Regions from separate parts of the Streptomyces sp. NPDC003247 genome, predicted to be linked through region 3. Evidence: riboswitches for the same ligand, from Rfam matches in the RefSeq annotation. Region 3 holds a riboswitch; each other region holds the start of a gene.
What was found. A riboswitch is a leader RNA that binds a small molecule or an ion and turns the genes downstream of it on or off. The one in region 3 is predicted to bind S-adenosylmethionine.
Positions count from the first base shown of each region.

Region 1: linked by a shared signal. The riboswitch ahead of ACFYWQ_RS01005 (aminotransferase class V-fold PLP-dependent enzyme) and the one ahead of ACFYWQ_RS36825 (putative leader peptide) in region 3 are both predicted to bind S-adenosylmethionine.
Region 2: linked by a shared signal. The riboswitch ahead of thrC (threonine synthase) and the one ahead of ACFYWQ_RS36825 (putative leader peptide) in region 3 are both predicted to bind S-adenosylmethionine.
Region 4: linked by a shared signal. The riboswitch ahead of ACFYWQ_RS35645 (ABC transporter substrate-binding protein) and the one ahead of ACFYWQ_RS36825 (putative leader peptide) in region 3 are both predicted to bind S-adenosylmethionine.

Region 1 covers NZ_JBIAPF010000001.1:231,705-239,481, forward strand. Annotated here, with positions in the region: gene ACFYWQ_RS00995 (rhomboid family intramembrane serine protease) at 56-802, shown strand; gene ACFYWQ_RS01000 (Lrp/AsnC family transcriptional regulator) at 799-1,080, shown strand; gene ACFYWQ_RS01005 (aminotransferase class V-fold PLP-dependent enzyme) at 1,212-2,573, opposite strand; SAM riboswitch class IV at 2,739-2,855, opposite strand; gene trpD (anthranilate phosphoribosyltransferase) at 2,929-3,993, opposite strand; gene ACFYWQ_RS01015 (cytochrome bc complex cytochrome b subunit) at 4,140-5,762, opposite strand; gene ACFYWQ_RS01020 (Rieske 2Fe-2S domain-containing protein) at 5,759-6,817, opposite strand; gene ACFYWQ_RS01025 (c-type cytochrome) at 6,814-7,626, opposite strand; gene ACFYWQ_RS01030 (heme-copper oxidase subunit III) at 7,692-7,777, opposite strand, start outside.
Region 2 covers NZ_JBIAPF010000011.1:134,756-142,532, reverse strand. Annotated here, with positions in the region: gene ACFYWQ_RS32300 (MoaD/ThiS family protein) at 127-402, opposite strand; gene thrC (threonine synthase) at 492-1,805, opposite strand; SAM riboswitch class I at 1,824-1,991, opposite strand; gene ACFYWQ_RS32290 (glucosyl-3-phosphoglycerate synthase) at 2,162-3,106, shown strand; gene ACFYWQ_RS32285 (trehalose-6-phosphate synthase) at 3,214-4,641, shown strand; gene otsB (trehalose-phosphatase) at 4,605-5,489, opposite strand; gene ACFYWQ_RS32275 (DUF3263 domain-containing protein) at 5,686-5,925, opposite strand; gene ACFYWQ_RS32270 (extracellular solute-binding protein) at 5,948-7,174, opposite strand; gene ACFYWQ_RS32265 (ROK family protein) at 7,504-7,777, shown strand, end outside.
Region 3 covers NZ_JBIAPF010000015.1:102,871-110,647, reverse strand. Annotated here, with positions in the region: gene ACFYWQ_RS36845 (porin PorA family protein) at 1-249, opposite strand, end outside; gene ACFYWQ_RS36840 (NtaA/DmoA family FMN-dependent monooxygenase) at 500-1,828, opposite strand; gene ACFYWQ_RS36835 (LLM class flavin-dependent oxidoreductase) at 1,839-2,924, opposite strand; gene ACFYWQ_RS36830 (MFS transporter) at 2,917-4,251, opposite strand; SAM riboswitch class IV at 4,666-4,779, shown strand; gene ACFYWQ_RS36825 (putative leader peptide) at 4,799-4,930, shown strand; gene ACFYWQ_RS36820 (ABC transporter substrate-binding protein) at 5,137-6,756, shown strand; gene ACFYWQ_RS36815 (ABC transporter permease) at 6,760-7,719, shown strand; gene ACFYWQ_RS36810 (ABC transporter permease) at 7,716-7,777, shown strand, end outside.
Region 4 covers NZ_JBIAPF010000014.1:31,507-39,283, forward strand. Annotated here, with positions in the region: gene ACFYWQ_RS35630 (dipeptide ABC transporter ATP-binding protein) at 1-334, opposite strand, end outside; gene ACFYWQ_RS35635 (ABC transporter permease) at 327-1,301, opposite strand; gene ACFYWQ_RS35640 (ABC transporter permease) at 1,305-2,387, opposite strand; gene ACFYWQ_RS35645 (ABC transporter substrate-binding protein) at 2,384-4,018, opposite strand; SAM riboswitch class IV at 4,245-4,355, opposite strand; gene ACFYWQ_RS35650 (DUF427 domain-containing protein) at 4,573-5,397, opposite strand; gene ACFYWQ_RS35655 (VOC family protein) at 5,716-6,171, opposite strand; gene pepN (aminopeptidase N) at 6,270-7,777, opposite strand, start outside.

The sequences.
Region 1 (7,777 bases), on a different contig from region 3:
CACGGCGGCGAGGCGGTCCATGGTCGTACGTCCCGTTACGTCATGCTCTGTACTCATGATCAGGGACTGGAGCGGTGCCGTCAGCCGGAGCGTGGGCAGAGCGGTCCGGCGGCCGGCGGCACCGGTGACGTACGGACTGATCGCCCTGTGCTGTGTGATCTTCCTGACCGGCCCCGCCTCGGGCCTCGACGCGGGGTACGGCACCGCGGAGGAGCTGCCGGCCGTCCGGCGGGCCTACTTCCGCCGGTGGGGGGTGATCCCGGCCGACCTGTTCGAGGGGTCCGCGCGCGCCGCCCTCACCCCCGCCACGGCCCTCTTCGTCCACGGCAGCTGGGTGCACCTGCTGGGCAACATGCTCTTCCTCTACGTCTTCGGGACGATGACCGAGCACCGGATGGGCCGCCTCCGCTTCGCCTTCTTCTACCTCGGCTGCGGCTACCTGGCCCTGCTCGGCTACGCCGCCGCCCACGCCGGCTCCGGGCAGTCCCTGGTCGGCGCCTCGGGGGCGATCTCCGCGGTGCTCGGCGCGTTCCTCCACCTCTTTCCCCGGGCGCGCGTCACCAGTCTCCTGCCGTTCCTGCTCTTCCTGCCGCTGCGCTTCCCGGCGTGGGTGGTGCTGCCCTTCTGGGCGGCCCTGCAATGGCTGGCGGCGGGGCGGGCGGGCCCGGGGCCGGGCGTGGCCTACCTGGCCCACCTGCTGGGCTTCGGCCTGGGCTTCGGCTGCGCGTGGGCCGGGCGCAACGGGACGACTAGAGTGAAAGCCGCCCGAGCCCCGGCCCCCGAGGGAGAGAACCAGCCGTGATCACCGCGATCGTCCTGATCAAGACCAGCGTGGACCGGATCCCCGAGATCGCCGAGTCGATCGCCTCGCTGGAGTCCGTGAGCGAGGTCTTCTCCGTCACCGGGACGTACGACCTGATCGCCATGGTGCGGGTGCGGCAGCACGAGGAGCTCGCCGAGGTGATCCCCGGGCGGATCAGCAAGATCCCCGGCGTCGAGGCGACGGACACGCATGTCGCCTTCCGTACGTACTCGCAGCATGATCTCGAGGCTGCGTTCGCCATCGGGCTGGACTCTTAGCGCGGGAGCGCCTGGGGCGCGGAGCGTGTGTGCGGCTGCCGGTCGGCTGTGGCTGGTCGCGCCCACGCGGCGGAGCCGCATGTCGACACGGCCCCGCGCCCCTCAGGGCGCTGCCCCTGACGTCGGCTGCATCACACCGCCGGGACGCAGCGGCCGTCCTCCGTGCGGTACTGCCACTTGGCGCCGCTCCCGACCAGTTCCTTCACCGCGGTCACGAAACGCTCCACGTGCTCGTCCGGCGTGCCCGCGCCGAAGCTCACCCGGATCGCGTTGAGGGACTTCTCGCCCGGCGCGGCCTCGGGGGCGCCGCACTCGCCCTGGCTGCGCGGGTCGCTGCCGAGGAGGGTGCGGACGAGGGGGTGGGCGCAGAAGAGGCCGTCGCGGACGCCGATGCCGTACTCGGCGGAGAGGGCGGCGGCGAAGTGGGAGCTGTTCCAGCCCTCGACGACGAAGGAGATCACGCCGACGCGGGGGGCGTCGTCGCCGAAGAGGGACAGCACGCGCACCTCGGGCACCTCGGCCAGCCCCGCCCGCACCTTCTCGATGAGGTACCGCTCCCGGGCGACCAGCGTGTCGAAGCCCGCCTCCGTCAGGGCCTTGCAGGCGGAGGCGATGGAGTAGGCGCCGATGACGTTCGGCGAGCCCGCCTCGTGCCGGGCGGCGCTGTCGTGCCACTCCACGTCCACTCCCCCGTCCTCGCGCCGGGTGACCTTGCGGCTGGCGCCGCCGCCGGCCAGGTACGGCTCGGCCGCGCGCAGCCAGTCGGCGCGGCCGGCCAGGACGCCGGAGCCGAACGGGGCGTACAGCTTGTGCCCGGAGAAGGCGATCCAGTCGACGTCGAGGTCGCGCACGGACACCGGGTGGTGGGGGGCGAGCTGGGCCGCGTCCAGGACGATCCGGGCGCCGTGGGCGTGGGCGGCGGCGGCCAGCTCGCGCACCGGCCACAGCTCGCCGGTGACGTTGGAGGCGCCGGTCACGCAGACCAGGGCCGGGCCGTAGGGGTCGCGGTCGGCGAGCGCGCGCTCCAGGGTCTCGACGGCCTGGCGCGGGGTGCGCGGGGCGTCGAGGTAGGTGACCCGGGCGTCCTTCCAGGGCAGCAGCGAGGCGTGGTGCTCGGTCTCGAAGACGAAGACCTGGCAGTCGGCGGGGAGGGCGGCGGCGAGGAGGTTCAGGGAGTCCGTGGTGGAGCGGGTGAAGACCAGCTGGTCGTCGGCGCGGCAGTCGAGGAACTCCGCGACCGTCCGGCGGGCGTTCTCGAAGAGGTCCGTGGACAGCTGGGAGAGGTAGCCGGCGCCGCGGTGGACGCTGCCGTAGTACGGGGCGTAGGCCGCCACGTCGTCCCAGACGCGCTGGAGGGCGGGGGCGCTGGCCGCGTAGTCGAGCGCGGCGTAGGTGACCTCCCCGCCGGTGACGAGCGGCACGGTGACATCCCGGCCCAGAACGGGCAGCGGGGCACAAACGGACTGGGCGGAGGCAGCGGTGGAGACAGACATGGCGGAACTCCCGTGAGGACGCGTGGAACCGCCGTGCCGGACAGCGCGTCGACGGCACGGAGGGAAGAGGAAAAAGGGGTGTGCGGAGGCGGGGCTCTGCGGCCCTATCGCATTCGCTTGCTCACGGAAGACTCCTCGACGACCAGGACCCCTGGTGACGCGAGGGGTCCGCGCTTGCCGTGGGCCTTGCTGCCCACGACCTGGTCTTCACCCGGGGCACCCCGCCACGGACGGAGGGTTGCCGGACAGTCGGCCGGGGCCTCATGACTGTCACTCATGACCTGAGGAGGAAAGTACGGTAAATGATCGCGGTCCCGCAACTCCTGTCCGGATCGCGGGACCGCTTCCTCGGCCGTCAGGCGTTGCTGGCCGCCACCCAGCGCTCCAGCACCCGCGCGGCCGCACCGGAGTCGACGGACCGCGCCGCCTTCTCCATGCCGGCGCGGATCTGCTCGGCCAGCGGTGCGTCCGTCGGCTCCAGCGCCATCAGCGCCGCCGCGGCGTTCAGCAGGACGGCGTCCCGCACCGGCCCCCGCTCGCCCTCCAGCAGCCGGCGCGCGACCTGCGCGTTGTACGAGGGGTCGGCGCCCCGCAGCGCCTCCACGGACACCAGCTCGATGCCGACGTGCCGCGGGTCGAAGGTCTCCTCGGTCACCTTGCCGTCGCGGACGATCCACACCCGGGAGGTGGACGTGGTGGTCAGCTCGTCGAAGCCGTCGTCGCCCCGGAACACCAGCGACGAGTGGCCGCGCTCGGCGAAGACGCCGGCGACGATCGGCGCCATGCGCGGGTCGGCGACCCCGACCGCCTGGGCACGCACCCGGGCGGGGTTGGTGAGCGGGCCGAGGGCGTTGAACACCGTACGGACGCCCAGCTGCTTGCGGGCGGCGCCCGCGTGGCGCAGCGCCGGGTGGAACTTGACCGCGAAGCAGAAGGTGATCCCGGCTTCCTCGGCCACCTCGGCCACCCGCTGCGGCGTCAGGTCCAGATTGACGCCCAGCTGCTCCAGGACGTCCGACGCCCCGGACGCGGAGGACGCGGCCCGGTTGCCGTGCTTGACGACCTTCGCGCCGGTGCCGGCGACGACGATCGACGCCATGGTGGAGATGTTCACCGTCTTCGCGCCGTCGCCGCCGGTGCCGACGATGTCGACGGTGGGGCCGGGCACCTCGATCAGGTTGGCGTGCTCGTACATCGTGCGTACGAGACCGTTGATCTCCGCCACCGTCTCGCCCTTGGCCCGCAGCGCCACCACGAAGGCGGCGATCTGGGCGTCGGTCGCCTCACCGCGCATGATCAGGTCCATGGCCCAGGCGGTCTCCTCCGAGGAGAGGTCCCGGCCGTCCAGCAGACCGTTCAGCAGGACGGGCCAGGAACGGCCCGCCGCGGTGTCGCCTCCAGCGGGGGTCACAGCGCTCATAAGCCGCTCCTGGGTGTCATGGTGGTCCCGCTCTCCGACGGGACACGCGTCTCAACGGGTCCACCCTATCCAGCCACGGGGAACGGCGAAGAGCCCCGTCCGAACACCGGACGGGGCCCTTCAGCGGTTGCGTGGCGACGCAGTGATCAGTGGTGGCCGTGGCCGCTCGTGATCTCCCTGTACTCCTCGACGGTCGGCTTGGCGATCTGGCTCTCCTCGCCGTAGTACGCCTCGCTCAGCTTGGCGCGGACCTTCTCGGTGCGCTTCACCTTGCGCTCGACGCCGTTCTCGTCGACCGTCGGGCCGATCTCGGCCGGCGCGTACTGCTCGTGCGCGGTGAGCGTGTAGAGCTGCTCCTGGCTGAGCGGCTCGTGCACCTCGATGAACTCACCGTGCGGCAGGCGCTTGATGGTGCCGGTCTCGCGACCGTGCAGCACCTTGTCCTTGTCGCGGCGCTGGAGGCCGAGGCAGATCCGCTTGGTGACGACGAAGGCGATGACCGGGCCGGCGAAGAAGCCGATCCGGACGAACCAGGTGACCGCGTTGATCGACAGGTGGAAGTGGGTGGCGACGATGTCGTTGCCACCGCCGATCAGCATGATCATGTAGCCGGTGACCCAGGCGACACCGAAGGCCGTACGGGTCGGGGCGTTGCGCGGGCGGTCCAGGATGTGGTGCTCGCGCTTGTCGCCGGTGACCCAGGACTCGATGAACGGGTAGAGGGCGATCACACCGAGGAACAGACCGAAGAGCACCAGCGGGATGAACACGCCGAGGACCAGCGTGTGACCCCAGAAGTTGATCTCCCAGCCCGGCATGGCGCGGACCAGACCCTCGGCGAAGCCCATGTACCAGTCGGGCTGGGCGCCGGTGGACACCTGGTCCGGACGGTACGGGCCCAGGGCCCAGATCGGGTTGACGGACGCGATGCCGGCGAGGGCCGCGATCAGACCGAAGACCAGGAAGAAGAAGCCTCCGGCCTTGGCCATGTAGACCGGCAGCAGCGGCATGCCGACGACGTTCTTGTTGGTCCGGCCGGGACCCGCGAACTGCGTGTGCTTGTGGTAGAAGACCAGGATCAGGTGGCCGACCACCAGACCGAGCATGATGCCCGGCAGCAGCAGGATGTGGATCGAGTAGAACCGCGCGACGAAGTCGCCGCCCGGGAACTCCCCGCCGAACAGGAACATCGAGATGTACGTGCCGACGATCGGCACGGACAGGATCGCGCCCTGGGTGAAGCGGACACCGGTGCCGGAGAGCAGGTCGTCCGGGAGCGAGTAGCCGGTGAAACCGGTGAACATGCCGAGGACGAACAGCAGGAAGCCGAACAGCCAGTTGATCTCACGCGGCTTGCGGAACGCGCCCGTGAAGAACACGCGCATCATGTGCACGAACATGCCGGCGAGGAAGATGATCGCCGCCCAGTGGTGGATCTGCCGGATCAGCAGACCGCCGCGGACGTCGAAGGAGATCTCCAGCGTCGAGCTGAACGCCTCCGACATCAGCTGGCCCTGGAGCGGGACGTAGCTGCCGTGGTACTCCACCTCGTTCATCGACGGGTGGAAGAACAGCGTCAGGTACACACCCGTGAGGATGATGATGATGAAGCTGTAGAGGCAGATCTCACCGAGCATGAAGGACCAGTGGTCCGGGAAGATCTTGCGCATGTTGGCCTTGGCCAGGGAGTAGATCCCCAGCCGGCCGTCCGCCCAGTCGGCGACCCGCTCGCCCGCGGGTGCCTTGCGGCGGTCGTCGTTGTTACTCATCCGCGCTCCCAGAAGGCAGGACCGACGGGCTCTTCGAAGTCGCTGAGCGCCTCGAGGTACCCCTCGTCGTTCACGCCGATGCGCAGCTGCGGCAGGGCGTGGCCGGCCGGGCCGAAGATCACTCGGGCACCGTCGGACAGGTCGAAGGTGGACTGGTGGCAGGGGCACAGCACGTGGTGCGTCTGCTGCTCGTAGAGCGAGATCGGGCAACCGACGTGGGTGCAGATCTTCGAGTACGCCACGATGCCCTCGTGCGACCACTCGAGTTCCTGCTTGTCCTTGATGTCGTCCGGCTCGATCCGGACGATCATCAGGGCGGCCTTGGCGATCTCGTTCTGGAAGTCGTGGTCGGTCTCCTCCAGGCCCTCCGGCTTGGCGAAGGTGAGGGAGCCGACCGCGACGTCCGAGGGACGCAGCGGCTCGTTGGTGTTCATGTTGACGAGCAGCTTGCCCTTGGACCACAGCGTGTGGCGCAGCTTGTCCTCGGGCAGCGGGCCGAGGTCGCGCAGCAGGACGACGCCGGAGAGCGGGAACAGGGCCAGCGCACCGAACATCGTGTTGCGGATCAGCTTGCGGCGGCCCAGCGCGGACTCCTGCGCACCGTCCCTGAAGTCGGCCATGACCTTGGCCTTGACCTCGGGCGACGCCTCGATGGCGTGCCGCTCGTCGGCGACCTCCACGTCGGACATCAGGGTGCGGGCCCAGTGGACGGCGCCGGCGCCGATGCAGAACAGGGCGGCACCCAGCGTCAGGCCGAGCGCGAAGTTCTGCGCGTTGATGTGCCCGAGCGGGAAGATGTAGACCGACTGGTCGTGCGGGATCGCCACGTACGAGGCGATGAAGCCGACGGTGGCCAGCATCGACAGCGTGAACAGGAAGGCGACCGTCCGCTCGGACCGCTTGGCGGCCCGCTCGTCGATGTCCTGGATCCGGTGCTCGTGGGGCGGCAGCCCCGGGTCGGCGAACGGGTGCTGCTCGTCCGCCACGTCCACCGCACCGTGCGCGCGGCCCTGCTCAGCGGGCAGGTTCTCTTCTGGAATGTCTTGGCTACTCATGACTTCTTGGCCTTTGCGGTCCGGGCGGCGACCCACACGGCGACGGCGATCAGTCCGCCGAGACCGAAGATCCAGCCGAACAGACCCTCGCTGACCGGCCCGAGGCCGCCCAGCTCGAGACCGCCGGGGCTCTCCGTCTCATCACCGTTGACCGCGTTCAGGTACGCGATGATGTCCTTCTTGTTCTGCTCCGACAGCGTGGTGTCGGGGAAGGAGGGCATGTTCTGCGGGCCGGTCTGCATGGCCTCGTAGATGTGCTTCGGGTCCACGCCCTCGAGGGACGGCGCGAACTTGCCCTTGGTCAGGGCACCGCCCTTGCCGGTGAAGTTGTGGCACTGCGCGCAGTTGGTGCGGAACAGCTCACCGCCCTTGGCGATGTCCGCTCCCTCCTCGCCGTACTCCGACTCGGTCGGGATGGACGGGCCGGCGCCGAGCGAGGCGATGTACGCGGCGAGCTGGTCGATCTCGGCCTGCGTGTAGACGACCTTCTTCCGCGGGATCTGGGCCATCTGGGACGTCGAGGCCGGCATGCGGCCGGTGCCGACCTGGAAGTCGACGGCCGCGGCGCCCACGCCCACGAGGCTGGGACCGTCGGAGGTGCCCTGACCGCCGGTGCCGTGGCAGCTGGCGCAGCCGACGGCGTAGAGCTTCTTGCCCTCGTCGATGGCGAGGGACTGGGCGGTTTCGTCTGCCTGCGCCTTGCTCGCGGGTGCGAACGCGGCGTACAGCCCCCCGGTGCATGCCAGCGCGAGGAGTAGGACGACGAGCGCCGCCATCGGATGGCGTCGTCGTGCGGAGAGCTTTTTCACGGATTACCCCGGTGTCAGGATCTTCTGCGTCGATGCTTCTGGGATGGGTGCGGGAGCGGGCCCGGCTACTTGATCATGTAGATCGTGGCGAAGAGGCCGATCCAGACGACATCGACGAAGTGCCAGTAGTAGGACACGACGATCGCGGCGG
Region 2 (7,777 bases), on a different contig from region 3:
CCCCAACTGTACCGTGCTCAACCACATTGAATTGCCTCCTCCGCTTCTCTTACGGAGGAGGCAATTCGATGAACTCTGGGTAATCGGTGTTACCGAGGGTTACTACCGGTGGGTACGGAGTGGGTGTCAGCCGCCGGCGACGGCCGGGATGATCGAGACGCCGGCGCCGTCCGGGGTCGCCGTCTCCAGCCCCTGCTCGAACCGCACGTCGTCGTCGTTGACGTACACGTTGACGAACCGGCGCAGCTTGCCCTGGTCGTCCAGGACGCGCGCGGCGATACCGGTGTGGTTCTTCTCCAGGTCGGCGATGACCTCGGCGAGGTTCGCGCCCTCGGCGGCGACCTCGGCCTGACCGCCCGTGTAGGTGCGCAGGATGGTGGGGATGCGGACGGTGACGCTCACGGTGTTTCCTCCGGACGGGTAGGCGCCCTGCGGGGCGCGGGGAACTGCGCGACCAGCCCCCGCGGCCCGCAGACGAACAACGGCCTCTCTCAGGCGAGACCGGCCTCGTGGAACGACTCGAGGTTCGGGCGGATGGTGGCCGTCAGCCCGGTCCCGGCGACCGCGTCCAGCGTCTTGAGGCCGTCTCCGGTGTTGAGCACGACGGTCGTCAGCGTCGGGTCCAGCAGACCGGCCTCGATCAGCTTCTTGGTGACGCCGACCGTCACACCGCCCGCCGTCTCGGCGAAGACGCCCTCGGTCCGCGCCAGCAGCTTGATCGCGTCGACCACCTGCTCGTCGTTCACGTCCTCCACCGCACCGCCCGTGCGGCGCGCGATGTCGAGGACGTAGGGGCCGTCGGCCGGGTTGCCGATGGCGAGTGACTTGGCGATGGTGTTCGGCTTCTGCGGGCGGACCACGTCGTGGCCGGCCTTGAAGGCCACGGACACCGGGGAGCAGCCCTCGGCCTGCGCACCGAAGATCTTGTACGGCCGGTCCTCGACCAGACCGAGCTTGATCAGCTCCTGGAGCCCCTTGTCGATCTTCGTGAGCTGCGAGCCGGAGGCGATCGGCACCACGATCTGGTCCGGGAGCCGCCAGCCGAGCTGCTCGCAGATCTCGTACGCGAGCGTCTTGGAGCCCTCGGCGTAGTAGGGCCGCAGGTTGACGTTGACGAAGCCCCAGCCCTCGCCCGCCGGGTCGCCGATGAGCTCGGAGCAGAAGCGGTTGACGTCGTCGTAGTTGCCCTCGATGCCGACGAGTTCGCCGCCGTAGACCGCGGCCATGACGACCTTGCCCTGCTCCAGGTCGTGCGGGATGAACACGCAGGAGCGGAAGCCGGCGCGGGCGGCCGCGGCGCCGACGGCGCCGGCCAGGTTGCCGGTGGAGGAGCAGGAGAGGGTGGTGAAGCCGAAGGCGCGGGCGGCCTCCAGGGCCTGGGCGACGACGCGGTCCTTGAAGGAGTGCGTCGGGTTGCCGGAGTCGTCCTTGACGAAGAGCTTCCCGGCCTCGACGCCCAGCTCACGCGCCAGGTTGTCGGCCTGGACGAGCTTGGTCCAGCCGGGGTTGATGTTCGGCTTGTCCGCCACGTCGGCCGGGACGGGCAGCAGCGGGGCGTAGCGCCAGATGTTCGCGGGGCCCGCCTCGATGCGCTTGCGGAGTTCCTCCGGGTCGTATCCGGAGAAGTCGTAGGCGATCTCGAGCGGGCCGAAACACTCCTCGCAGGCGAAGACCGGGCCGAGCGGCACGCGGTGACCGCACTCGCGACAGGAGAGCGCCGCGGCCGGACCGAGGTCGACGGAGGGGGTGGTGCCGGAGGGGGCGGTGACGGAGGGGGTGGTGCTTGCAACTGTCTGCGCAGCCATGTGAGGCGAGGCCCTTTCTCCTCATCTTCCCCACGACGCATCTCGCCGTGAGACGGAATTGGCACCTTCCCGAGCCGGGAGCCTCGCGGGGATCGTCGACTGCCTGTGGCAGCGATCCGTACGAGACCGGCTGGAGGGTTGCCGGGGCTTCATCGGGCCGTGTCCCTCTGCCCCTCTGGATGAGCGGTATGTGGTTGTGAGCGCGGGCGACCCCGGACATGCGATGGTCATCCGCGTTGTTCAAGACTGTAACCGAAGGCCAGGACAGTTGAGTGAGACCGTCCGAACCGCGAGATGGATCACACTGTCACCTCGCGTGTACCTGGTGTGATCACGACAGTGAGGAGCCGCAGACCGTGCTGGAAGAAGTCGAGCGCTGGCTGGCCGCCCGCTCCTGGTCCGTGACCGATCGCCCGCTGCACCGGATCCTGGCCGCCAAGCGCGCCTCGGGCCAGACGGTGTCCGTCGTGCTGCCCGCGCTGAACGAGGAGGAGACGGTCGGCGACATCGTCTCCGTCGTCCGCCACGACCTCATGCACCAGGTCCCGCTGGTCGACGAGATCGTCGTCGTCGACTCGGGATCGACCGACCGCACCTCCGAGGTGGCCGCGGCGGCCGGGGCCCGGGTCGTCCACCGGGACACGATCCTGCCCCGTCTCCCGGCCGTGCCCGGCAAGGGCGAGGTCCTGTGGCGCTCGCTGCTGGTCACCACCGGGGACATCGTCTGTTTCGTCGACGCCGACCTGAAGGAGTTCTCCTCCGACTTCGTCTCGGGCATCGTGGGCCCGCTGCTCACCGATCCGGGCGTCGACCTGGTCAAGGCCATGTACGACCGCCCGCTGGCCGGCGGCGCCGGCCAGGGCGGCCGGGTGACGGAGCTGATGGCCCGCCCGCTGCTCAACATGCACTGGCCGCAGCTCGCGGGGTTCGTGCAGCCGCTGGGCGGCGAGTACGCGGCCCGCCGCCGCCTGCTGGAGCAGCTGCCCTTCCCCGTCGGGTACGGCGTGGAGCTGGGCATGCTGGTCGACGCCCTGCACCTGGTGGGCCTGGACGCGCTGGCCCAGGTCGACGTCGGGGTGCGCAAGCACCGCCACCAGGACGGGCAGGCGCTCGGCCGGATGGCCGCGGCGATCTACCGCACGGCGCAGCTGCGGCTGGCCCGCGGGCATCTCGTCCGCCCGTCCCTGACCCAGTTCGAGCGGGGCGCGGACGGCTTCGAGCCGCGCACCTACTCGGTCGACACGGAGGAGCGGCCGCCGATGGCGGAGATCGCCGAGTACGCGACCCGCAAGGTCGCGTGACCCGGCGGCGACGCCCCGGCGGACGCGCCGTATACGGCCGGACACGGCCGGTTCACGCCCCGTGTCCGTACGTTTGAGCGGATCGGGTCCGGGCTAGGTTGAGGCGTATGGCTTCCACGCACGGTGCTGCTGCTCAGGGTGCTCAGGTGCTGGTCGCGTCCAACCGCGGCCCGGTCTCGTACACCGTCGGCGAGGACGGCTCGCTGCACGCCAGACGCGGCGGCGGCGGGCTGGTCTCCGGGCTGTCGGCGATCGGCCCGGACGCGGGCGCCCTGTGGGTGTGCTCGGCGCTGTCCGACGGCGACCGGGAGGCGGTCCGGCGCGGGGTCGGCGAGGACGGCGTGCGCATGCTGCCCGTCCCGGCCGACGTGCACGCCGACGCGTACAACGGCATCGCCAACTCGGTGCTGTGGTTCGTCCACCACCTGCTGTACCAGACCCCGCTGGAGCCGGTCTTCGACGCGGAGTTCCGGCGCCAGTGGGCCTCGTACGAGACGTACAACCGCGCCTTCGCCGAGGCGCTGGCGGAGGAGGCGGCGCAGGGGGCCGCGGTCCTCGTCCAGGACTACCACCTGTGCCTGGTGCCGGGGATGCTCCGCGAGCTCCGCCCCGACCTGCGCATCGGCCACTTCTCGCACACGCCGTGGGCGCCGGTGGACTACTTCGGGCTGCTCCCCGGCGACATCCGCGTCCAGTTGCTGCGGGGCATGCTCGGCGCGGACCGGCTCGGCTTCCTGACCCGCCGCTGGGCGGACGCGTTCGCCGCGTGCTGCGCGGAGTTCACCGGCGGCACGGGCGGCACGGAGATCGGCGTGCACGGCCTGGGCGCCGACGCCGACTTCCTGCGCGCCCGCTCCCGCGAGCGGGACGTCGAGGAGCGTCTGGCGGCCCTGCGCGAGGAGATCGGCACGGCTCCCGAAGGCGGCGCCCGCAAGGTGATCGTCCGGGTGGACCGGACCGAGCTGTCGAAGAACATCGTGCGTGGTCTCCTGGCCTACCGGCAGCTCCTCGACGACCACCCCGAGTGGCACGAGCGGGTCGCCCACGTGGCCTTCGCCTACCCCTCCCGCCAGGACCTCGCCGTCTACCGCGACTACACGGCCGAGGTGCAGCGGCTGGCCGGGGAGATCAACGAGCGGTACGGCTCCGCGGGCTGGACCCCGGTCGTGCTGCATGTGAAGGACGACTTCGCCCGCTCCCTGGCGGCGTACCGCCTCGCGGACGTGGCGCTGGTCAACCCCATCCGCGACGGTATGAACCTGGTCGCCAAGGAGGTTCCGGTCGTCTCCGACCGGGGCTGCGCGCTGGTGCTGTCCCGGGAGGCCGGCGCGTACGGCGAGCTGCGCGAGGACGCCCTCACCGTCAACCCGTACGACGTGCTGGAGACCGCCGGTGCCCTGCACGAGGCGCTGACCATGGCGCCGGAGGAGCGGGCGCAGCGCACCAAGCGGCTGGCGGCCGCCGCGACCGCGCTGCCTCCGGCCCGGTGGTTCCTGGATCAGCTGGAGGCGCTGCGGGGGACGCGGGCCAGCTGATCCGCCAGCGCCCGCAGCAGGTCCACCACGCCAGCCGGGCCGTCGACGACCAGGTCGGCGCGCTCGGCGAGTTCCGTGACCTCCGTGCTGCCGCTGGCGACGAGCAGTCCGGGGACGCCGTCGGAGCGGAGTTTCTCCACGGCGGCGAAGGCGGGCAGGTCGCCGAGGTCGTCACCGGCGTAGAGCACGGCCTCGGCGCCGGTCTCGCGGGCGTGCTCCAGCAGCGCCACGCCCTTGTCCACGCCCGGCGGCCGCAGCTCCAGGACCATCCGGCCCGGCTCGACGATCAGTCCGTGGCGGGCGGCGAGGTCGCCGAGGGGCTGCCGTACGGCCTCGAAGGCGGCCTGCGGGTCCTCGGCCCGGCGGGTGTGCACGGCGACGGCCCGGCCCTTCTCCTCCACCCAGGTCCCCCGCCACGCGCCGGCCGCCTCCAGCACGCCCGGCAGCTCGGCACGGACCGCGGCGACGCCGGGGTGGGGGGCGGGGGCGCTGACGGTGTCGGTCCGGGCGTCCCACCGTTCGGCCCCGTAGTGGCCGAGCACGGTCAGGTGCTCCAGCCCCGGCACACCGGCGAAGCCGCCGTTGCGCACGGCCACGGCGGCGGGCCGCCCGGTGACGACGGCGACGGAGGCGACCTGCGGGGCGAGCCGCGCGAGGGCGGGAACGGCGTCCGGGTGCGCCCGCGCGTCGTCCGGGTTCTCGACGATCGGCGCGAGCGTACCGTCGAAATCAAGACCGACGAGCGTCCCGGCGGGCCGGGCCAGAATCGCCCGGAGCGCGTCCCGCCCGGCGGCGGTGGCGGGTTCGGGGAGTGCGGGTTCCATGGAGTACGTCTCTGGGGTGCCCATACGGCGACGATAACCGGCAGCAGCGGCCCCTCACAGCCCCGGCCGGGGCAACCCAGCCCGTCCGGCCTGCGAAGAGCAGCGGCCCCTCACAGCCCCGGCCGGGCAACCAGCCCGTCCGGCGTTTGAGGACGAGGCCCGTCCAGGGCCGACCGGGGGCGCGGGGGCGGAGCCCCCGCATACCGCGGGCCGCACCGCCTCAGCGTTCGGCCCGACGCCCCTCCCGCACGCGCCGCAACCGATTCACCGTGACCGGATCATGAGCCAGCGCCCGAGGATCGTCCAGCAGCGCGTTGAGCAGCTGGTAGTAACGGACCGGGGACAGGTCCAGCTCCTCACGGATCGCCCGTTCCTTCGCCCCGGGCGCGGAGATCCCGCGCCGTTCCAGGGCGAGGATGCCCCGCTCCCTCGCCCCCAGTTCCGCCTCTGGCCGCTGCATGCCCGCACCGTAACCCAACGGCTCAGCCGGTGGCGCCGCTCTCCGCGGTGGTCGCCGTCGCCTCGATCTGGCCGAGGACGCCCGCCGGGCTGCCGTCGGCGGTCACGGCCTGGCCGATCCGCTTCTTGATGTCCGCGCTGACCGTCGCCCACGAGGTCCGCCCCACCGGATACAGCTCGGACGACGGGAGCTGGTCCAGGAACGGCTTGAGGTCCGCGTCCTCCGACGCCGTGCTCATGACCTGGGAGGCGGAGGTGGTGACCGGCAGCAGGTCGTACTCGCGGGAGAAGGAGAGGACGTTCTCCTCGCTGTAGACGAAGTCCAGGAACTCACCGATCTGCTCGGCGTGCCCGTTCTGCTTGAAGGCGGTCATCCAGTCGGCGACGCCCAGGGAGACCTTGGAGGGGCCGTCGACGCCGGGCATCGCCACCATGCCGAACTTCACGCCCTTCTTCTCGGCCGCCTTCATCAGCGAGGGATGCCCGTTGAGCATGCCGACCTTCCCGGCGGTGAACGCCTCGAACGCGTCGGCCCGGTTGAGCTTGCCCGGCGCGACCGGCCCGGTCAGTCCCTCGCCGACCAGCTCGTTCTTCAGCCAGGTGAACGTCTCGACGTTCTCGGTGGAGTCGATGCTGTAGCCGGTGGCGGTCGCGGTGTAGCCGCCCCCGCCGCTGAGCAGCCACTGCATGGTCTCGGCCTGTGCCTCCTCGGAGCCGAGGGGCAGCGCGTACGGGTAGTCGACGCCCTCCTCCTCGAGCGCCTCGGCGTCCTCGGCGAGCTCGTCCCAGGTGGTGGGCGGGGTGGTGATCCCGGCCTTCTCGAAGAGGGTCTTGTTGTAGAACAGCAGCCGCGTCGAGGAGGCGAACGGCATGCCGTACTGCACGCCCCGCACCTCGCCCGCGTCGGCGAGCTGCGACACGAAGTCGGCCTGGACGGGGATGGAGAGGACGTCACCGGCCTTGTAGAGCAGGTCGTCGGCGGCGTAGTCGGCGTACGAGCCGATCTGCGCCATGTCGGGCGCCTCGCCGTCGTCGACCATCTCCTTGACCTCGCGGTCGACGTCGTTCCAGGAGTGGACGGTGACCTCGACCTTGATGCCGGGGTGGTCCTTCTCGAACTCCTCGACCAGCGCGTCCCAGTATTTCTTCGAGCTGTTGGCGCTGCTGTCGCCGTAGTCGGCGGCGACGAGTCTGAGGGTGACGTCTCCGGAGTCGCCGGTGACCCCGCACCCGGCGAGGACCGCCGTCATACCGAGGGCGGATGCCACCGCGATCGTTCCTGACCTGCCTGCCCGCCGCTGCACTGCGCTTCGTCTCCCCAACTGCTTCGTGCGTCCGTTGTCCGCACTCTGGACAACTGATTGCTCATACCAATGGACCGGAATCCGAACTAAGGTCTACACCACCTCTGTGGACTAGACCTCTCGCGGGCCTCGCACCGCCCTCGCGCAGGCCTCGGACGACCCCCGGACGACCCCCGGACGGGCCCCGGACGACCCCCGCCGGACCCCGTACAGCTCCCCCAAAGCCCTGTAACTGGACTAGACCTCTCCCGGGTCCTCGGGCCACACTGTCCCCCGTGAGACATGTCATCGCCCTCGACGTGGGCGGCACCGGGATGAAGGCCGCCCTGGTCGGAGCGGACGGCACGCTGCTGCACCGGGCCCGCCGGGCCACCGGACGCGAGCACGGCCCCGACGCGGTCGTCGCCGGCATCCTCGACTTCGCCGCCGAGCTGCACGCCCACGGCGTCGAACACCTGGGCGAACCCGCGGCGGCGGCCGGGATCGCCGTCCCCGGCATCATCGACGAGGCCCGGGGCGTCGCCGTCTACGCGGCCAATCTCGGCTGGC
Region 3 (7,777 bases):
GCCGTGTGTGTCCTTCACCTCGATACTGCGGTCCAAGGTGACCGGCACGTCCTTCAGGAAGGCCTTGCTCGGATCACCCGCCTGAAGGGCTGTCGCGTTGAGCAGCGTGGCGGTGCCCTCGTACCGGAAGGTGCTCTTGGCGTCGGCCGGCACCTGGTGCAGTGCGGGATAGACCGTGAACCGTGTGACGGCCGAGGCCGCCACCAGCATCACGGCCGATCCCGTCAGTACCCAGTTGGTCCTGCGCATGAATTCTCCTCGAGGGAGCTGCAACAGACGGAAAATTACTTAGCGAGCGCTAAGAAGGTAGAGGGGGCCGAATGAGGCCGTCAACACTTCGGACCATGAGGTGCTTATTGGCTTTCATGCTGATCAGATTCAATAGAACCAGCCACTGATCGGTGGTGATCGGTGGGGACCTCATTCTCGACTTAGCGATCGATAAACAACTTCTGTTGGGTCCTGGTCGTCGCCCGCCGGCCGGCGGCTTCCCGTTCGCTCAGTCCGCCTGCGCGGCGGCGAGGGGCGGGAGCTCCAGGTGGTCGCGCAGGGTGGTGCCCCGGTATTCGGTGCGGTACACACCTCGGCTCTGGAGTTCCGGGACCAGCTTGTCGACGATGTCGGTGACCGACGACGGAAGCAGGTGCGGCACGATGTTGAAGCCGTCGACCGCGCGGGTGGTGACATAGCGGGTCCACTCGTCGGCGACGGCCGACGGCGTGCCGACGAACGACGGGTGGCCCGGCGCCACCTCCAGCACCAACTGCCGTATGGACAGTCCCCGTTCGGTCGCCAGCTCGCGCCACTTGCGGATCAGGGCCGCTTTGCCGGTGCGGTGCTCGATCGCGATCGTGCCGCGTGAGGGGTCGAGTTCCTCCTCGCTGGGCTCGATGTCCGGCAGAGGTCCGTCCGGGTCGTAGGCGGACAGGTCGGCGCCCCAGTACTGCTCCAGGAAGGCGATCGCCCGCGGGCCGTTGATCTGCTCGCCACGTACCCAGCGGGCCTTCTCCTCCGCCTCCGCCGGGGTGTCGCCGAGGACGACGCTCGTGCCCGGCAGGATGCGCAGCGAGTCGGGGGACCGGCCGTGCCGGGCCAGCCGGTCGCGCAGGTCGGCCGCGTAGGCGACGGCCTTGCCGTACTCGGTGTTGGCGGAGAAGACGACGTCGGCGTGGCGGGCGGCGAGTTCGCGGCCGCCGTCGGAGTCGCCCGCCTGGAAGAGCACCGGCCTGCCCTGCGGGCTGCCGGGCACGGTGGCGGTGGCCCGCAGCCGGACCAGGTCGGTGTCCCGCTCGACCGGACGGGCGGGGCCCCGGCCGTCCCAGGAGGACCACAGTTCCTTGGCCGCGTCGACGAACTGTTCCGCGCGGTCGTAACGGCGTTCGTGCTCCAGCCAGCCTCCGTGCCGGAAGTTGGCTCCGGTCCAGGCGTTGTCGGTGGTGACGATGTTCCATCCGGCGCGGCCCGAGGACAGCAGGTCGAGGCCGGCCAGGCGGCGCGCGAGATCGGCCGGGTGGTTGTAGGTGGTGTTCTGGGTGGCCACCAGGCCGATCCGGTCGGTGACGGCGGCCAGCGCGGACAGCTGGGTGATGGCGTCGGGGCGGCCGGCCACGTCGAGGTCGAAGATCCTTCCCCGGTTCTCCCGGACCCGCAGTCCCTCGCCGAGGAAGAAGGCGTCGAAGAGGCCCCGCTCCAACGTCCGCACGACATCGGTGAAGGTCTCGATCGCCGTGTGCGAGGGGGCGTCGGGGTCGGTCCAGATCAGCTGGGATCCCACGCCCGTGAAGAACAGGCCGAGGTGGAGTCGGGGACGGGAGGACGGTTCGGTCATGGCGGTCACCTCAGGCGTTCGTGGTCGCGGTGGCGAAGCGGCTGGCGGGGCGGGGCAGGCCGAGCGTGGTGCGCAGCGTGTCGCCGGGGCGGGGCGGGTGGTGGAGTCCGGCGGCGGCCAGGGCGGGCAGCACCCGGTCGGCCAGGACGGGCAGGTCGTCGGCGAGGACGGCGGGGTGCAGCCGCACGCCGTCGACGGACCGGGCGAGTTCGGTGAGGAGTTCGGTCAGCGCTTCGGGGGAGCCGGTGTGGCGCAGCCGTCCGGTCTCCGGCCACGCGGCTGTGCCGTTCAGCGCGGCCAGCCGGTCGGCGGCCGGGACGGCGGTGTCGAGTACCACCTCCACCTCGGCGAAGACCAGGGGGGCGCCGCTCTCCCGGGCGGCGGCCGAACGGGAGGCGATCTGGGCGGGTGTGGGGCGGGCCACCAGGACCACGTCGGCGCGCTCGTCGATCTCCAGCGTGTCCGGGGCGAGGACGACGATCTGCCCCTGCGGGGGACGGGGCGTGATCAGGGGGCCCTTGACGGTGAAGGAACCGCCCTCGAAGTCGATGTGGTGGACACGGTCCGGGTCCAGGAAGCGGCCGGTGGCGACGTCCTTGACGACCGCGTCGTCCTCCCAGGAGTCCCACAGGGCGCGGGCGGTGTCGACGACGTCCGTGATCTCCCGGTGCAGCGTGCCGGCCGGGAGCGGGGACCGTCCGACCGTGGCGAGTTCGTCCGCGCCGGCGGCCGCTCCCACCAGCCAGGCGGCCCGGCCGTGCGATGCGTGGTCCAGGGAGGCCAACTGGGTGGCGAGGTGGAAGGGCTCGGTGGTCGTGACGTGCAGCGTGGGAGCGAGCCCGATGCGGTCGGTGAGGCCCGAGACGTACGCCGCGCGGGTGCTGGCCTCGATACGGCCGACGGGCTCGGCGCCCGTGCCGGGCGGCAGCGGCGCGTCGGCGAAGGTGACGAGGGCGAAGCCGGCGTGCTCGGCGGAGACGGCCGCCTCCCGCACCGCCTGCGGGGTCGGGGTCGCCCGGGCGGCGGGGTGGGCGCCGGCTCCGTCGGCCTCGAGCACGAGGTGCAGTCCGGGCAGGCGGGTGTGGCGGTCAGTCATGGACAGTTCCTCCGGTGGACGGTTCGGATGCGGGTGTGCGGTCGGGGGAAGGGGGGCGGGCGGTCGTCACGGACCGGGAGATCGGCGGCGCGGCCGGGGCGGGCGCCGAAGGGGAGGTCCGCGCCGGCCACAGCGCCACCCCGGCCGCCACCAGGACGGCGGTCGCGGCGCCCGTGGCCAGCCCCCAGCGCACCCCGGCGTGCTGGGAGATCCAGCCGATGACGGGGGCGCCGACCGGGCTGCCGCCCATCGAGATCACCGTGTACACCGCCATCACCCGGCCCCGCATGGCATCGCTGACCTCCGACTGGACGAAGGCGCTCACGGCCGTGTTCAGCGTCATCAACGTGAAACCGGCGGGCAGCAACAGGGCGAGGAACGCCGGGTACGTCGGCATGACCGCCGCCAGCGCCTCGAAACCGCCGAACAGCAGCGCGCCGACCACGACCGTCCGGACCCGCGGCGAGACACCGCGCGTGGCGGCGATGGTCCCTGCGACGGTGCCGAGGGCCAGGGCCGTGTTCATGATGCCGAGCCCCCGGGAGCCGACGTCGAAGACCCGGTCGGCGAACAGGGTCAGCGTGGTCGGGAAGTTGACCGCGAAGGTGGCGACCAGGCCGAAGATCGTGAAGACGCCGACGAGTTCGGGCCGCGCGGCCACGTACCGCAGCCCCTCCACCCCCGCTCCCGTCCAGGGCGGCCGGGAGGCGGCGCGTGTCTGCCGCGACCGTGGACGGATCGACAGCAGCCCGACGAGGACGACGGTGAAGGAGACGGCGTTGAGGGCGAACACCCATCCGGTACCGATCGCCCCGATCAGTACACCGGCGATCGCGGGGCCGATCAGACGCGCGGCGTTCAGGGACAGGATGTTCAGGCCCGCCGCCTTCGGGATCAGGGCCCGTCCGACCAGTTCGGTGACGAACGACAGACGTGCGGGGTTCTCCACCGTGAACACGCAGCCCAGGGCGAAGGACAGGACGTACAGCAGCCACAGCGGGGCATGGCCGGAGAGCACCGTCACCGCCAGCAGCACGGCCTGCGCCGCGTACAGCGTGTGGGTCCACAGCAGCAGGGTCCGCCGGTCGTACCGGTCGGCTGTCACCCCGCCCCACAGGCCGAACAGCAGGACCGGGGCGAACTGAAGGCCCATGACCCAGCCGAGCGCGGTCCCGCTGTGCGTGAGCCTGAGAACGAACCAGTCCAGCGCGACGCCCTGCATGGCGCTGCCGACGTTGGACACCAGACCCGTGCTCCAGTAGATCCGGTAGTCACGGACCCGCAGCGCGGCGAACACCCCTGCCGGGGCGGTGCTGTTGACGTCCATACGTCTCTTTCCGGATGGGTCGGCCATGGTGGTGCGCGCGACGGACGCGTCACACCGGAAGCGCCCCGAGGAAGGCGGGAGGTGCATGGCCTGTTCGCCGCGCGGGGGCCTGCGACGCCGGTCCGCGTCCGCGCGAGGGCGCGGCGGTACGCGGGCCGGGAAGGGGCTGGAGGAGTTGAGGGGCGCGAGTGGTCAGCGACAGGTCTGGTCGAACTGATCGGCGCGGCGGCCCACCCAGAACGGGGCGAACAGCACGGTGCGTGCCTGACCTGCGGTCTCCATCGCCGGATCAAAGCACATGGCGGGAGGGGCGTCCACCACGCGTCCCGGGACTTGAGACGGCCCCGCCTCCTCCAACCGGGCGCCCGATTCCGGCATTGACGTACGACAAGACCGCTCCGTACCATCGCGACCGGCATTGAGTGTCAGCGTCAAGCCCTGGCTCGCTGACCGGCAACCCTCCCACGCGGTGGGGTGCTCCAGGTGAAAGCCCGGCGGGATCACCGACGATCCCCGCAAGCGCGTGGCCCCGGGACGGGGGCCGGAGATGGGGAGGACAGGCGTGCGACACGGCGTTGACCTGGCTGTCTCCTTCGCCGACGCCACGGCGTTCTCCCGGCTCTCGCGCCGACGCCACATCGATCTGAAGCGCTCGACCAGCTGCCTCTGTCGGCCCTGACGAGCTCGTCCGCCGCCGGCTGACGTCCGTCACCGGCCCGCGCCTGCTTCGCGCTTTCCCGGCACCGCTCCCGGTGTCGCCCCTGACCCCTGTCTGTACAGCGCTCCCCCGCCGCCGGTGTCGATCCGGCCGGGGCCGCACGCCCATGCACGGCCGTGCCCCCGACAGCACCCCGTGCCTGGTGACCCGAGTAGGAGAAGCCCTCCGTGACAGCACTCCCGGATTTCAGAACCTCCCGATGGGCGCCCCTGGCCGCCCTGCTGACCACCAGTGTCCTGCTGACCGCCTGCGGGTCGGGCGGCGACGGCTCCGGCAGTGGAAGCGGTCGGCCGACGTCCGGCGGCACCTTGACCTTCGCGGTGGGTTCCGACTCCGGCTGCGTGGATCCGCAGCAGGTCGGCAGCAACGAGAGCATCTACTCGGTGCGCCAGACCGTGGACTCCCTGACCGACCAGGACCCCGAGACCGGCAAGATCGTGCCGTGGCTGGCCGAGAGCTGGGACGTCGACTCCGAGGCGACGACGTTCACCTTCCACCTGCGGTCGGGTGTCACCTTCAGCGACGGGTCCGAGCTGACCGCGCAGGTGGTGAAGGACAATTTCGACGCGGTGCCGAAGCTAGGCGCCCTGGGGTCCCTCGCCCAGGGCTATCTGAGCGGCGTCAAGAGCACCACCGTGGTGGACCCGCTCACCGTCAGGGTGACCTTCAAGGAGCCCAACGCGCAGTTCCTCCAGGCGACGTCGACCCACTCGCTGGGCATCGAGTCGTCGGCGAGCGCGAAGAAGAGCCCGCAGCAGAAGTGCAGCGACGGCGTGATCGGGTCCGGACCGTTCGTGCTGAAGCAGTACGTGCAGAACCAGTCGATCACCCTGGCCAAGCGCACCGGGTACGACTGGGGCTCCTCGCTGTGGTCCAAGAAGGGCGAGGCCTACCTGGACAAGCTGGTGTTCAAGGTCGTGCCCGAGGCGGGTGTCCGGGCCGGCAGTCTCCAGTCCGGGCAGGTGGACGCGATCAGCGGCGTCGGCAAGGCCAACGAGGCGGCGCTCAAGGGCGGTCAGGTCACCCTCCAGCGCCGGGCCAACCCCGGTGTGGTGTTCGGGCTGGGGCTCAACAACGCGCTGCCCGTGCTGAAGGACACCAAGGTGCGCCAGGCGATCCTGGCCGCCGTCGACCGCGAGCAGATCGCCGACACCGTGTTCCCGACCGGCACCGAGCCGGCGACCAGTGTCCTGGCCCACACCACACCCGACTACACCGACCTCTCCTCGGACCTCGCGTTCGACGCGGCCAAGGCGAAGTCCCTGCTGGACGCGGCCGGTTGGAAGGCGGGCGGCGACGGTGTCCGCACCAAGGACGGCAAGAAGCTGAGCCTGACCATCACCTGGTTCCCCAACGCGACCACCAACCAGCCGGCACTGGAGCTGGTCCAGCAGCAGCTGAAGGCCGTCGGCGTCGACGTGGTGCTCAAGCAGCTCCAGGTCAGCCAGTTCGCCACCACGCTCCAGTCGGGTGACTTCGACGTGGTGTGGGGCAACGTGACCCGCTCCGACCCGGACATCCTGCGCAGCTCCTTCTCCACCCGGCTGGGCAACTTCTACCGGTTGCCCGCCAGTTCACTGGACACGGTGCTGTCCGGGCAGGCCGCGACCACGGACACCGCCCGGCGCGGGCAGCTGGTGGGCGAGGCGCAGAAGCTGCTCGTGCAGAACGCGTACAACGTGCCGGTGGTGGAGCTCCAGACCCAGCTGGGCGTGTCGAAGAAGGTGCACGACCTCGCCTTCGACTCGGGCAGCCGGATCCAGCTGCACGACACCTGGATCGGCTAGCGCATGCGCCGCTATGTGATCAAACGGCTGGCCCAGGCGGTCGGGGTGCTGTGGGCGGCCTACACGGTGTCGTTCCTGGTGCTGGACTACCTGCCCGGTGACCCGGTCACCGCGATGGCCGGTGCCGGGCTGGACTCGGGACAGGTCGATCCGGCTCAACTCGCCGCGCTGCGGCACGAGTACGGCTTCGACAAGCCGGTGCTCGTGCAGTATGCCGAGTATCTCGGACGGGCGGTGCGCGGGGACTTCGGCGACGCGGTCTCCACCGGCCGCCCGGTGACCTCCACGCTGGCCGACGCGCTGCCGCAGACACTCCAGCTGACCGGTGCCGCGCTGCTGCTCGCGGTGGTGCTCGGCGGCGGTCTCGCGGTGGTGGCGACGTACACCTCGCAGCGGTCGCTGCGGCAGCTGCTGCTGTCGCTGCCCCCGCTCGGGGTGTCGGTCCCGACGTTCTGGGTGGGCCTGCTGCTCGTCGAGGCGTTCTCCTTCCGGCTCCAGTGGTTCCCGGCGTTCGGCAACGACGGGCTGGGGGGCCTGGTGCTGCCGGCCCTGACGCTGGCGGTCCCGACCGGTGCGCAGATCGCGCAGGTGCTGGCCAAGAGCCTGCTCACCGCCCTGGACCAGGCCTATGTGGAGACCGCGCGCGCCAAGGGCGCCGGCCGGTGGCGGGTGCATCTGCGGCACGCGCTGCGCAACGCGTCACTTCCCGCGCTGACGGTCGTCGGCCTGCTGGTCGGGCAGCTGATCGCCGGCTCGGTGGTCGTCGAGACGGTCTTCTCCCGCGACGGCCTCGGGCGGGTGACCGCGGCGGCGGTCACCGCCCAGGACATCCCGCTGGTCCAGGGGGTGGTGGTGTTCGGGTCGCTGATCTTCGTGGCGACGAACCTGGTCGTCGACCTCGTCTATCCGCTGCTGGACCCGCGGATCGTGGTGGCCTCGGACAGGAGGGCGAGCTTCGCATGAGTCAGAGCCTTGTCGACGACCGAGCCGAGGCCGCCCTCGGCCCGGCCCGCCCGGTCGA
Region 4 (7,777 bases), on a different contig from region 3:
AGACCGGGTTCAGTGCGGTGGAGGGCTCCTGGAACACCATCGCCGCGTGCGTGCCGCGCAGGGCGCGCAGCCGGGCGGCGGACGCGGTGAGCACGTCCTCGGCCGGGTCGGCGGTGCCGTCGCCGAGCAGCACGCGGCCGCGGGCGGTCGCGGTGGCGGGCAGCAGTCCCAGGACCGACCGGGCGGTCACGGTCTTGCCGCTGCCGCTCTCGCCGACCAGGGCCAGCACCTCCCCCGGAGCGACGGACAGGTTCACCCCTTTCACCGCGGGGGCCGCGCCGGTGTCCGTGGCGAAGGTGACGTGCAGGTCCTCGATGCGCAGCAGGTCAGTCATCGTCCGCGCCTCCGTCCGCTCGGGTGACGGTCGGTGTGGGGCCGACGCGCCGCCGGAGGCGCGGGTCGGCCAGGTCGGTGAGGCTCTCGCCGAGCAGGGTGGTGCCGAGCACGGTGAGCACGATGGCCAGGCCCGGCGGTATCGCGGTCCACCACAGTCCCGATGTGACGTCGGCGACGGAGCGGTTGAGGTCGTAGCCCCACTCGGCGGCCGAGTTGGGTTCGATGCCGAAGCCGAGGAAGCCGAGTCCGGCGAGGGTGAGGATGGCCTCGGAGGCGTTGATGGTGAAGATCAGCGGGAGCGTGCGGACCGAGTTGCGCAGCACGTGCCGGAACATGATCCGCCAGGTTCCGGTGCCGATCACCCGGGCGGCGTCCACGAAGGGCTCCGCCTTGACCCGGATCACCTCGGCCCGTACGACACGGAAGTACTGCGGTACGAAGGCCACGGCGACCGAGCAGGCCGCCGCGCCGAGGCCGCCGACCAGGCTCGACTGTCCGCCGCTGATCACGATCGACATGACGATGGCGAGCAGCAGCGGCGGGAAGGCGTAGAGCGCGTCGGCGAGCCCGACCAGCAGCCGGTCGAGGCGGCCGCCGAGATAGCCGGAGGCCAGGCCCAGCACGGTGCCGGGGACCACCGAGAGCAGCAGCGCCGCGAGGATGATCTCCAGTGCGGTCCTGGCGCCCCACACCGTGCGGGACAGCACGTCGTACCCCGCGATGGTGGTGCCCAGCGGATGTGCGCCGCCGGGCGGCTGCTGCGAGCCGAACAGTCCAACAGCGTCCTGGAGTTGGGCATACCCGTACGGCGCGACCAGCGGGCCGAGGAGCGCCGTGAGGACGAACAGCGCCGTGAGGGCCGCGCCGGTGAGCAGCATGGCGCGCTGTACGGCACCGCCCGTGCGCAGTCGTGCCCGCAGACGGTCCGGCAGCGACGTCTGCCGTCGCTGGAGGAGTTGTGCCACGGCTCAGTACCTCACTCGGGGGTCGATCAGGGCGGCGACGACGTCGACGAGGAAGTTCGTCACCGCCACCACGACGGCGAACAGGGCCACGATTCCCTGCACCGCCGGGAAGTCGCGCACGGTCAGGTAGTGGGCGAGTTCGTAGCCGAGGCCCTTCCACTCGAAGGTGATCTCCGTCAGTACGGCTCCGCCGAGCAGTCCGGCGACCTGGAGCCCCAGGACGGTGACGACCGGGATCAGGGCGGGCCGGGTGGCATGCCGGGTGACCAGCCGGAAGGGCGCCACGCCACGGGAGCGGGCGGCTTCGACGTAGCCGGCGGAGAGGGTGCCGATGAGGTTCGTGCGGACCAGGCGCAGCAGGATGCCCGCGACGAGCAGACCCAGTGCCAGGCCGGGCAGTACGGCGTGTTCCAGGACGTCGGCGAGGGCCGCGGGGTCACCGCTGCGCAGGGCGTCGACGAGGTAGAGGCCGGTCGTGCTGGTCTGGTTCTGGAGGAAGAGCTGGACGTCGGTGCTCGCCCGGCCGGACGCGGGCAGCCAGCCGAGCTGGATCGCGAAGACGAGTTTCAGCAGCAGTCCCACGAAGAACACGGGGGTGGCGTAGGTGAGGACGGCGAACAGCCGCAGCACGGCGTCGGGCGCGCGGTCCCGGCAGGAGGCCGCCACCATGCCCAGGGGGACGCCCACGACGAGGGCGACGGCGAGGGCGTAGAAGGAGAGTTCGACGGTGGCGGCGCCGTAGGTGCCCAGTACGTGGGTCACCGGTTCGTTGTCGGTGACGGTGCGGCCGAAGTCGCCGCTCGCCAGGGACGTCAGGTAGTCCAGGTACTGGGTGAGCAGCGGCCGGTCGTAGCCCGCCTGGTGCAGTTTCGCCTGGAGCTGGTCGGGGGTGAGCCGGTCGCCCAGCGCGGCGCTGATCGGGTCGCCGGTGGCGCGCATCAGGAAGAAGACCAGGCTGACCAGGATGAACACGGTGGGGATGATGAGGAGGAAGCGGACCACCAGGTAGCGGGCGAGTCCGTACCCGGCGGCGCCGTCGGCGGGAGGGGCGACGGCGCCGGGGGTGTCCTGCGTCAGGGCGCTCACTTCTTCGCGAGTCCTGCCCAGCGGAACGTGTAGGCGCTGTTCAGCTCGTCGGGCACACCGCTGATGTCGGTGCGGGTGACGATCGCGGTGGACCCCTGGAGCAGCGGGAGCAGCGGTACCGACGCCGCGGCCTTGTCCTGGGCCTGCTGGAGCAGGTCGGTGCGCTTCGCCGGGTCCGTCTCGGTCTCCTCCTTCTGGATCAGCTCGCGTACGGCCGGGTCGGAGTAGCCGTTGGCGACCCAGGTGTTGGCCGAGTAGAAGGGCGAGAGGTAGTTGTCCGCGTCCAGGTAGTCGGCGTACCAGCCGAGCTGGTAGAGCGGGTAGAGGTGCTTGATGCGGTCCTCGCCGTACTGGGTCCACTCGGTGGACTGGAGGTTCACCTTGAACAGTCCGGTGGCTTCGAGCTGGGACTTGACCAGCGCGTACTCGTCCGCCGAGGACGAGCCGTAGTGGTCGCTGTTGTACTGGAGGTTGAGGGTGACGGGGGTGGTCACCTTCGCCGCCTTCAGCCGTGCGGCGGCCGCGGCCTTGTCGGGGCCGCCCTTCTTGTCGCCGTAGAGCGACTTGAAGGAGTCGGTGGCACCGGTGAGTCCGTCCGGCACCGAGCTGTACAGCGGCTGGTAGCTGTTCTTGTAGACCTGCTGCGCGAGCTGGGCCCGGTCGACGGAGTCGGCGACGGCCTGCCGGACGGCCAGGGCCTTGGCCGCGTCGGCGTTCTCGGTCTTGGTGCCGTACGGCTGCGTCTGGAAGTCGAAGACGATGAAACGGATGCCGTTGCCGGAGCCGGTGTGGACCTTGATGTTCTTCTTCTCGGACAGGTCGTCGAGGTCGGCGGTGGTGAGGGTGCGGTAGACGGCGTCGACGGTGCCCTGCTGGACGTCGAGCTTCAGGTTGCTCGCGTCCGTGTAGTACTTGAGCTGGACGTTCTTCGTCTTCGGGGTGCCCAGCCGGCCGCCGTAGGCGCTGTTGGCGGTGAAGGAGACCAGCGAGTTCTTGTCGTAGCTCGTGATGCCGTACGGCCCGTTCCAGGGCTTCCCGGCGACGATGGCCTTGTCGTCGAGGATCTTGTCGGCGGGGAAGACCTCCTCGTCGACGATGTAGCCGGCCGCGGTGGACAGCACCTGCGGGAACAGGGTGTCGTTGGCGGACTTGAGGGTGAAGACGACGGTCGTGGGTGTCGGCGCGGCGACGGAGGCGAGGTTGTAGAGGAGCGACGACGGGCCGTTCTCGTCGGCTATCTTCACGATGCGGTCGAGGCTGAACTTGACGTCGGAGGACGTCAGTTGGTGCCCGTTGGCGAACTTCAGCCCTTCCCCGAGGGTCACCGTGTACTCCTTGGGCGCCGTCAGCTCGATCCCGGTGGCCAGATCCGGGGAGACCTCCGTGGCGCCGTTCTTCACGCTGAGCAGCGTGGCGTAGACCTCGCTCTCGATGGTGCCGGAGCCCGCGTCCCAGGCGCCCGCCGGGTCGAGGCTGGTGACCTGGTCCGTCGTACCGACGGTGATCGTCGCGCCGTCGGAGCCGGCGGAGCTCTTGGTGCTCGTGCAGCCGGTCAGGGCCACCAGGACGGCCGTGCCGAGGGTGAGGGCGCCCAGGGGCCGGAACGTTCTGACAGTGCTGTGCTGTGCCATGGCTGGTCTCTGCTTCCGCATGAAGGAGACACGAACGGGGCGCGGCGGACAGGGTGTGCCGCGCGCACGCTCGTGTGAAAGGTGAGGGTGAGGAGCGAAAACGGGTCAGGTCAGCTGTGACAGAGGCAGCTGCAGACCAGCAGCAGATCGACATGGCGTCGGGAGCACAGCACGAGGCCGGTTGCCACGCCGTCCTCCCAGGGATGTCGTCGGCCCTCGGGCCGGGGGAACGCACTTGCAGAACAGGAACATCCGCCGAGCCGTCACCTGGGGGCACCCCACTGCGTCGAGGGTTGCCGTCCGGCCAGCCAGGGCTTGATCACCGGAACTCGTGGCTCGCGCTCACCGTAGATCGACGCTTCTCCCGGCGTCAAGCAGTGGCTTTGCCGGGACGGTGTGCGCGGGCAGGGCGGCCGTTCTCCGCGCCGGACGGCGGGGGCAGGCCCCTCCCATCGACGGCCGTGGCCCGCACGAGGTTGGTCACGGCCGCCTTCGCCGCGTGGTGGCCCCAGGTACCCGGGAGGCGGCGCCCGTGATCACCGCGACCGGTGCCGTCAGGCCGGCGGCCGCGCGGCGAGCGCCGTGGTGAACGGGGTGACGGGGCGCTCCAGCCGTTCGCCGTCCACGGTGATGTCGACGGCCTCGTTGTAGAACGCGAGGAGCCCGGTGACGGCGCCGACCGCGGGCAGTGGCTCGGGATAGCTCCAGACGACGTTCGGCGGGACGCCGGGGTCACCGGTCCCGCCCCGCCACGACCAGTACGTGGCGGTCCCCTTGTAGGGGCAGCCGGTGCTGTGGTCGGTCGGTTCGAACAGGTCCAGGCGGACGTCCTCGGGCGGGATGTAGTAGCGCGTCGGCAGGCCGGTCTCGAAGAGCAGCACGGGGCGGTGGGTGTCGGCGACGACCGTGCCGCCGATCTCGACCCGGACGTGGCGGCTGCTGGGGATGGCGTCCACCCGCTTGTGCGGGTCGCGGGGGTGGACGAAGATCTCTTCCTCCTCCTCGTACCAGTGGTCCAGGCCCCGGCCGACGCGCCGGAACCACTCGAAGGCGATGTGCCCGGCCAGGTCGGCGGCGGGGAACGTCCAGGCCGCGTTCTCCAGCAGCTCGCCGCCGGCTTCGAGGTCGTAGAAGATCTGCGATCCGGTGTGCGTGCCCGTCGGGGGGTTCTTCGCCGGGCGGAGCAGGTCCGTACGGACCTCCTCGCGCGGGAAGGCGTACAGCGGGACGGGCACTCCGGGTTCCCACACGAGGACGGGATGCCGGCTGTCGACGACGGTGAGGTCACCCTTGCGGCCGCGCACCCAGCGCTCGCCGGGCTCCCACAGGAGGCCTTCGGGGGTGGTCCGTACGGCGCGCGCGGTGGGGAACGTGGTCATGAGCGGCTCTCCTTCTCCTTGCTCACCCGGTGACGTCGGCGAGGTGGGCGCGGTTTCTCGCGCCACGCGGCGATCTGTTCGGGGCGGCCGAACACCCTCAGACAATCGTCGACGGTATTGCGGGCGCGCTCCCCCACCGACACGGGTTGAGCAACGGGCCCGGGCCGGGCCGGTACGTCCAGGCGGCCGCGCCCCGTCCCGAGAGCCTGACCCTGCTGGAGGGCATCGCCGGTGTCGACCGGTGGTAGTGGGCGGAGAACGCGGCAGGGCGCGCGTTTCCGGGCGTCGCGGGGTGGGCCGGGGACACGCACGGCGGTCTCAGCGGTCGGGCAGTTCCTCGTAGAAGCCGCATCGAGGCAGGTCGGAGGCGGATCCACGCGCCCGTGGGTCTTCGGTGTAGATCTCCAGCCGGATACCGTCGGGGTCCTTGAAGAACACCTGTCCCGTCGCCGCGGTACCGTTCGTGGCGCCGCGCTCCTCACGGATCGGCACGCTCGCCGCCCGCAGCCCGGCCTCCACGGCGTGCAAGTCGTCCAGCGAGGGCACTTCGAAGGACAGGTGGTGCAGTCCCGCCCGGTCGGCCGCGAAGCCCGCCGTGCCCTGCTGCCAGAGCGTCAGCAGCACGACGCCGTCGAGCCCGAGGTGGGCGAAGCGATGTGTCTCGTCGGTCGATTCCCGTATCAGGTCGAAGCCCAGCGCCCGTCGGTAGAAGGCGAGGGAGCGGTCGAGGTCGGTGACGTTGAGTCCCGCGCTGCCGAGACCGATCGTCGTCATGTCACGCTGCCTTTCGAGGGCGTCAGCCCCGTCCTGCCCGCAAGGGCGGAGAGTCCTGTGGGCTCCGGTCCGGTCGCCGGCGGTGCGGTCCGTTGCCGTCACCCGGTGGCATCGAGCCGCCGGGCCCGCAGGGCACGCCGGGTTCCGTCCCGGCGTTCCGACAGCGTCCTGCGCAGCCCGGCCGGAACGGACCGCTCGTCGCGGGCCAGCAGGGTGTCGACGGCGACGACGACACCGTGGTCGACGACCGTGATCGGATAGAGGCCCGGGGTCTTCGTCGTCCCCCCGGCCAGGAGTCGTGCCATCTGCGGGGTGCGTCGTGCCCAGAGCTCGGAGATCGTCGCGAAGAACTCCCCGGCGTAGGGCCGCAGCAGTTCTTCCTGGCCGTACTGCTGGAAACCTCGGCTCAGTGCGACCAGCATCTCGTTCGACGGACTCTCGCCCCCGGTCATCCGGGCCCAGGACGCGGCCTTGGCCTCGGCGCGGGGCATGGCGGCACGGGCCGCGGCGGCGTACCGCAGGCCGTCGGCCGTCGGGTCCCGGTCCGCTTCGGCATCGATCTCGGCTCCGCCGGCCCACCCGGTGGCCGCCAGCCGGCGGAGGACGGACCACCTCAGCCCGGTGTCGATCGGCAGTCCGTCGAGAGCCTCGTGGCCGCGCAGGAGCCGGGTGAGGAAAGTGAGCTGCTCGGCGTTCTCGGCCGTGTCGCACAAGGCGTCGAGCCAGAGCACCTGTGCGTCGCTTCCCGGTGGTGCGGCCAGCAGCGCCGAGTGGGCCAGAGCGGCCCACTCGGCTGCCAGCCGGGAACGGCGGGAGGGCGCGGCGAAGAGTTCGATGGCGGAGTGCACACGGCGGTGCAGCGAGCGAAGGGCTTCCGTGTCGGATTCCCTGCGGGCCGTCCGCATGGCGACCGCGACGTAGTCGCTCGCCCTGATCTCGGCGTTCTCCATCATGTCGGTCAGCGCGCCCATGGTCAGCGCGCGGGGCAGCGGTGCGGTGAAGTCGGCCCCCGCCGCGGACAGGGTCCGCAGCGAACGGTCGTCGAAGCGCAGGTGCGTGTACGTCAGGTCGCCGTCGTTGACCAGCACCAGGTCCGGTGGTGGTTCCCCGATGAGCCGGGGGACCACCGTGCGGGGCCCGTCGATGTCCGCCGCGATCCGCCGGGTGAGGCTCAGGGAGCCGGTGGTGTCCTGGTGGTACAGCCCGATCGCGACACGGTGCGAGCGCGGCGCCGGACGGTCGGCCGGCGCCTCCCGGACGATCTCGAAGGAGGCGTACCGTCCTTGCCGGTCGAGTGCGGCCACGGGGCGCAGGGTGTCGGCGCCGGCCGTCTCCAGCCATGCCCGGGACCAGGCGCGCAGGTCCCGTCCGCTCGCGGTCCGCAGGGCGTCGAGCAGATCGGTCAGCGTCGCGTTGCCCCATGCGTGCCGTGCGACGTAGGTGCGCAGTCCGGACAGGAACGCCTCGTCCCCGATGTACGCGGCGAGCTGTCCGATGACCGAGGCGCCTTTGGCGTAGGTGATGCCGTCGAAGTTGGTGTAGATGTCCTCCAGATCGCGGATGGTGGCCGCCACCGGGTGGGTCGAGGGCAGCCGGTCCTGGTGGT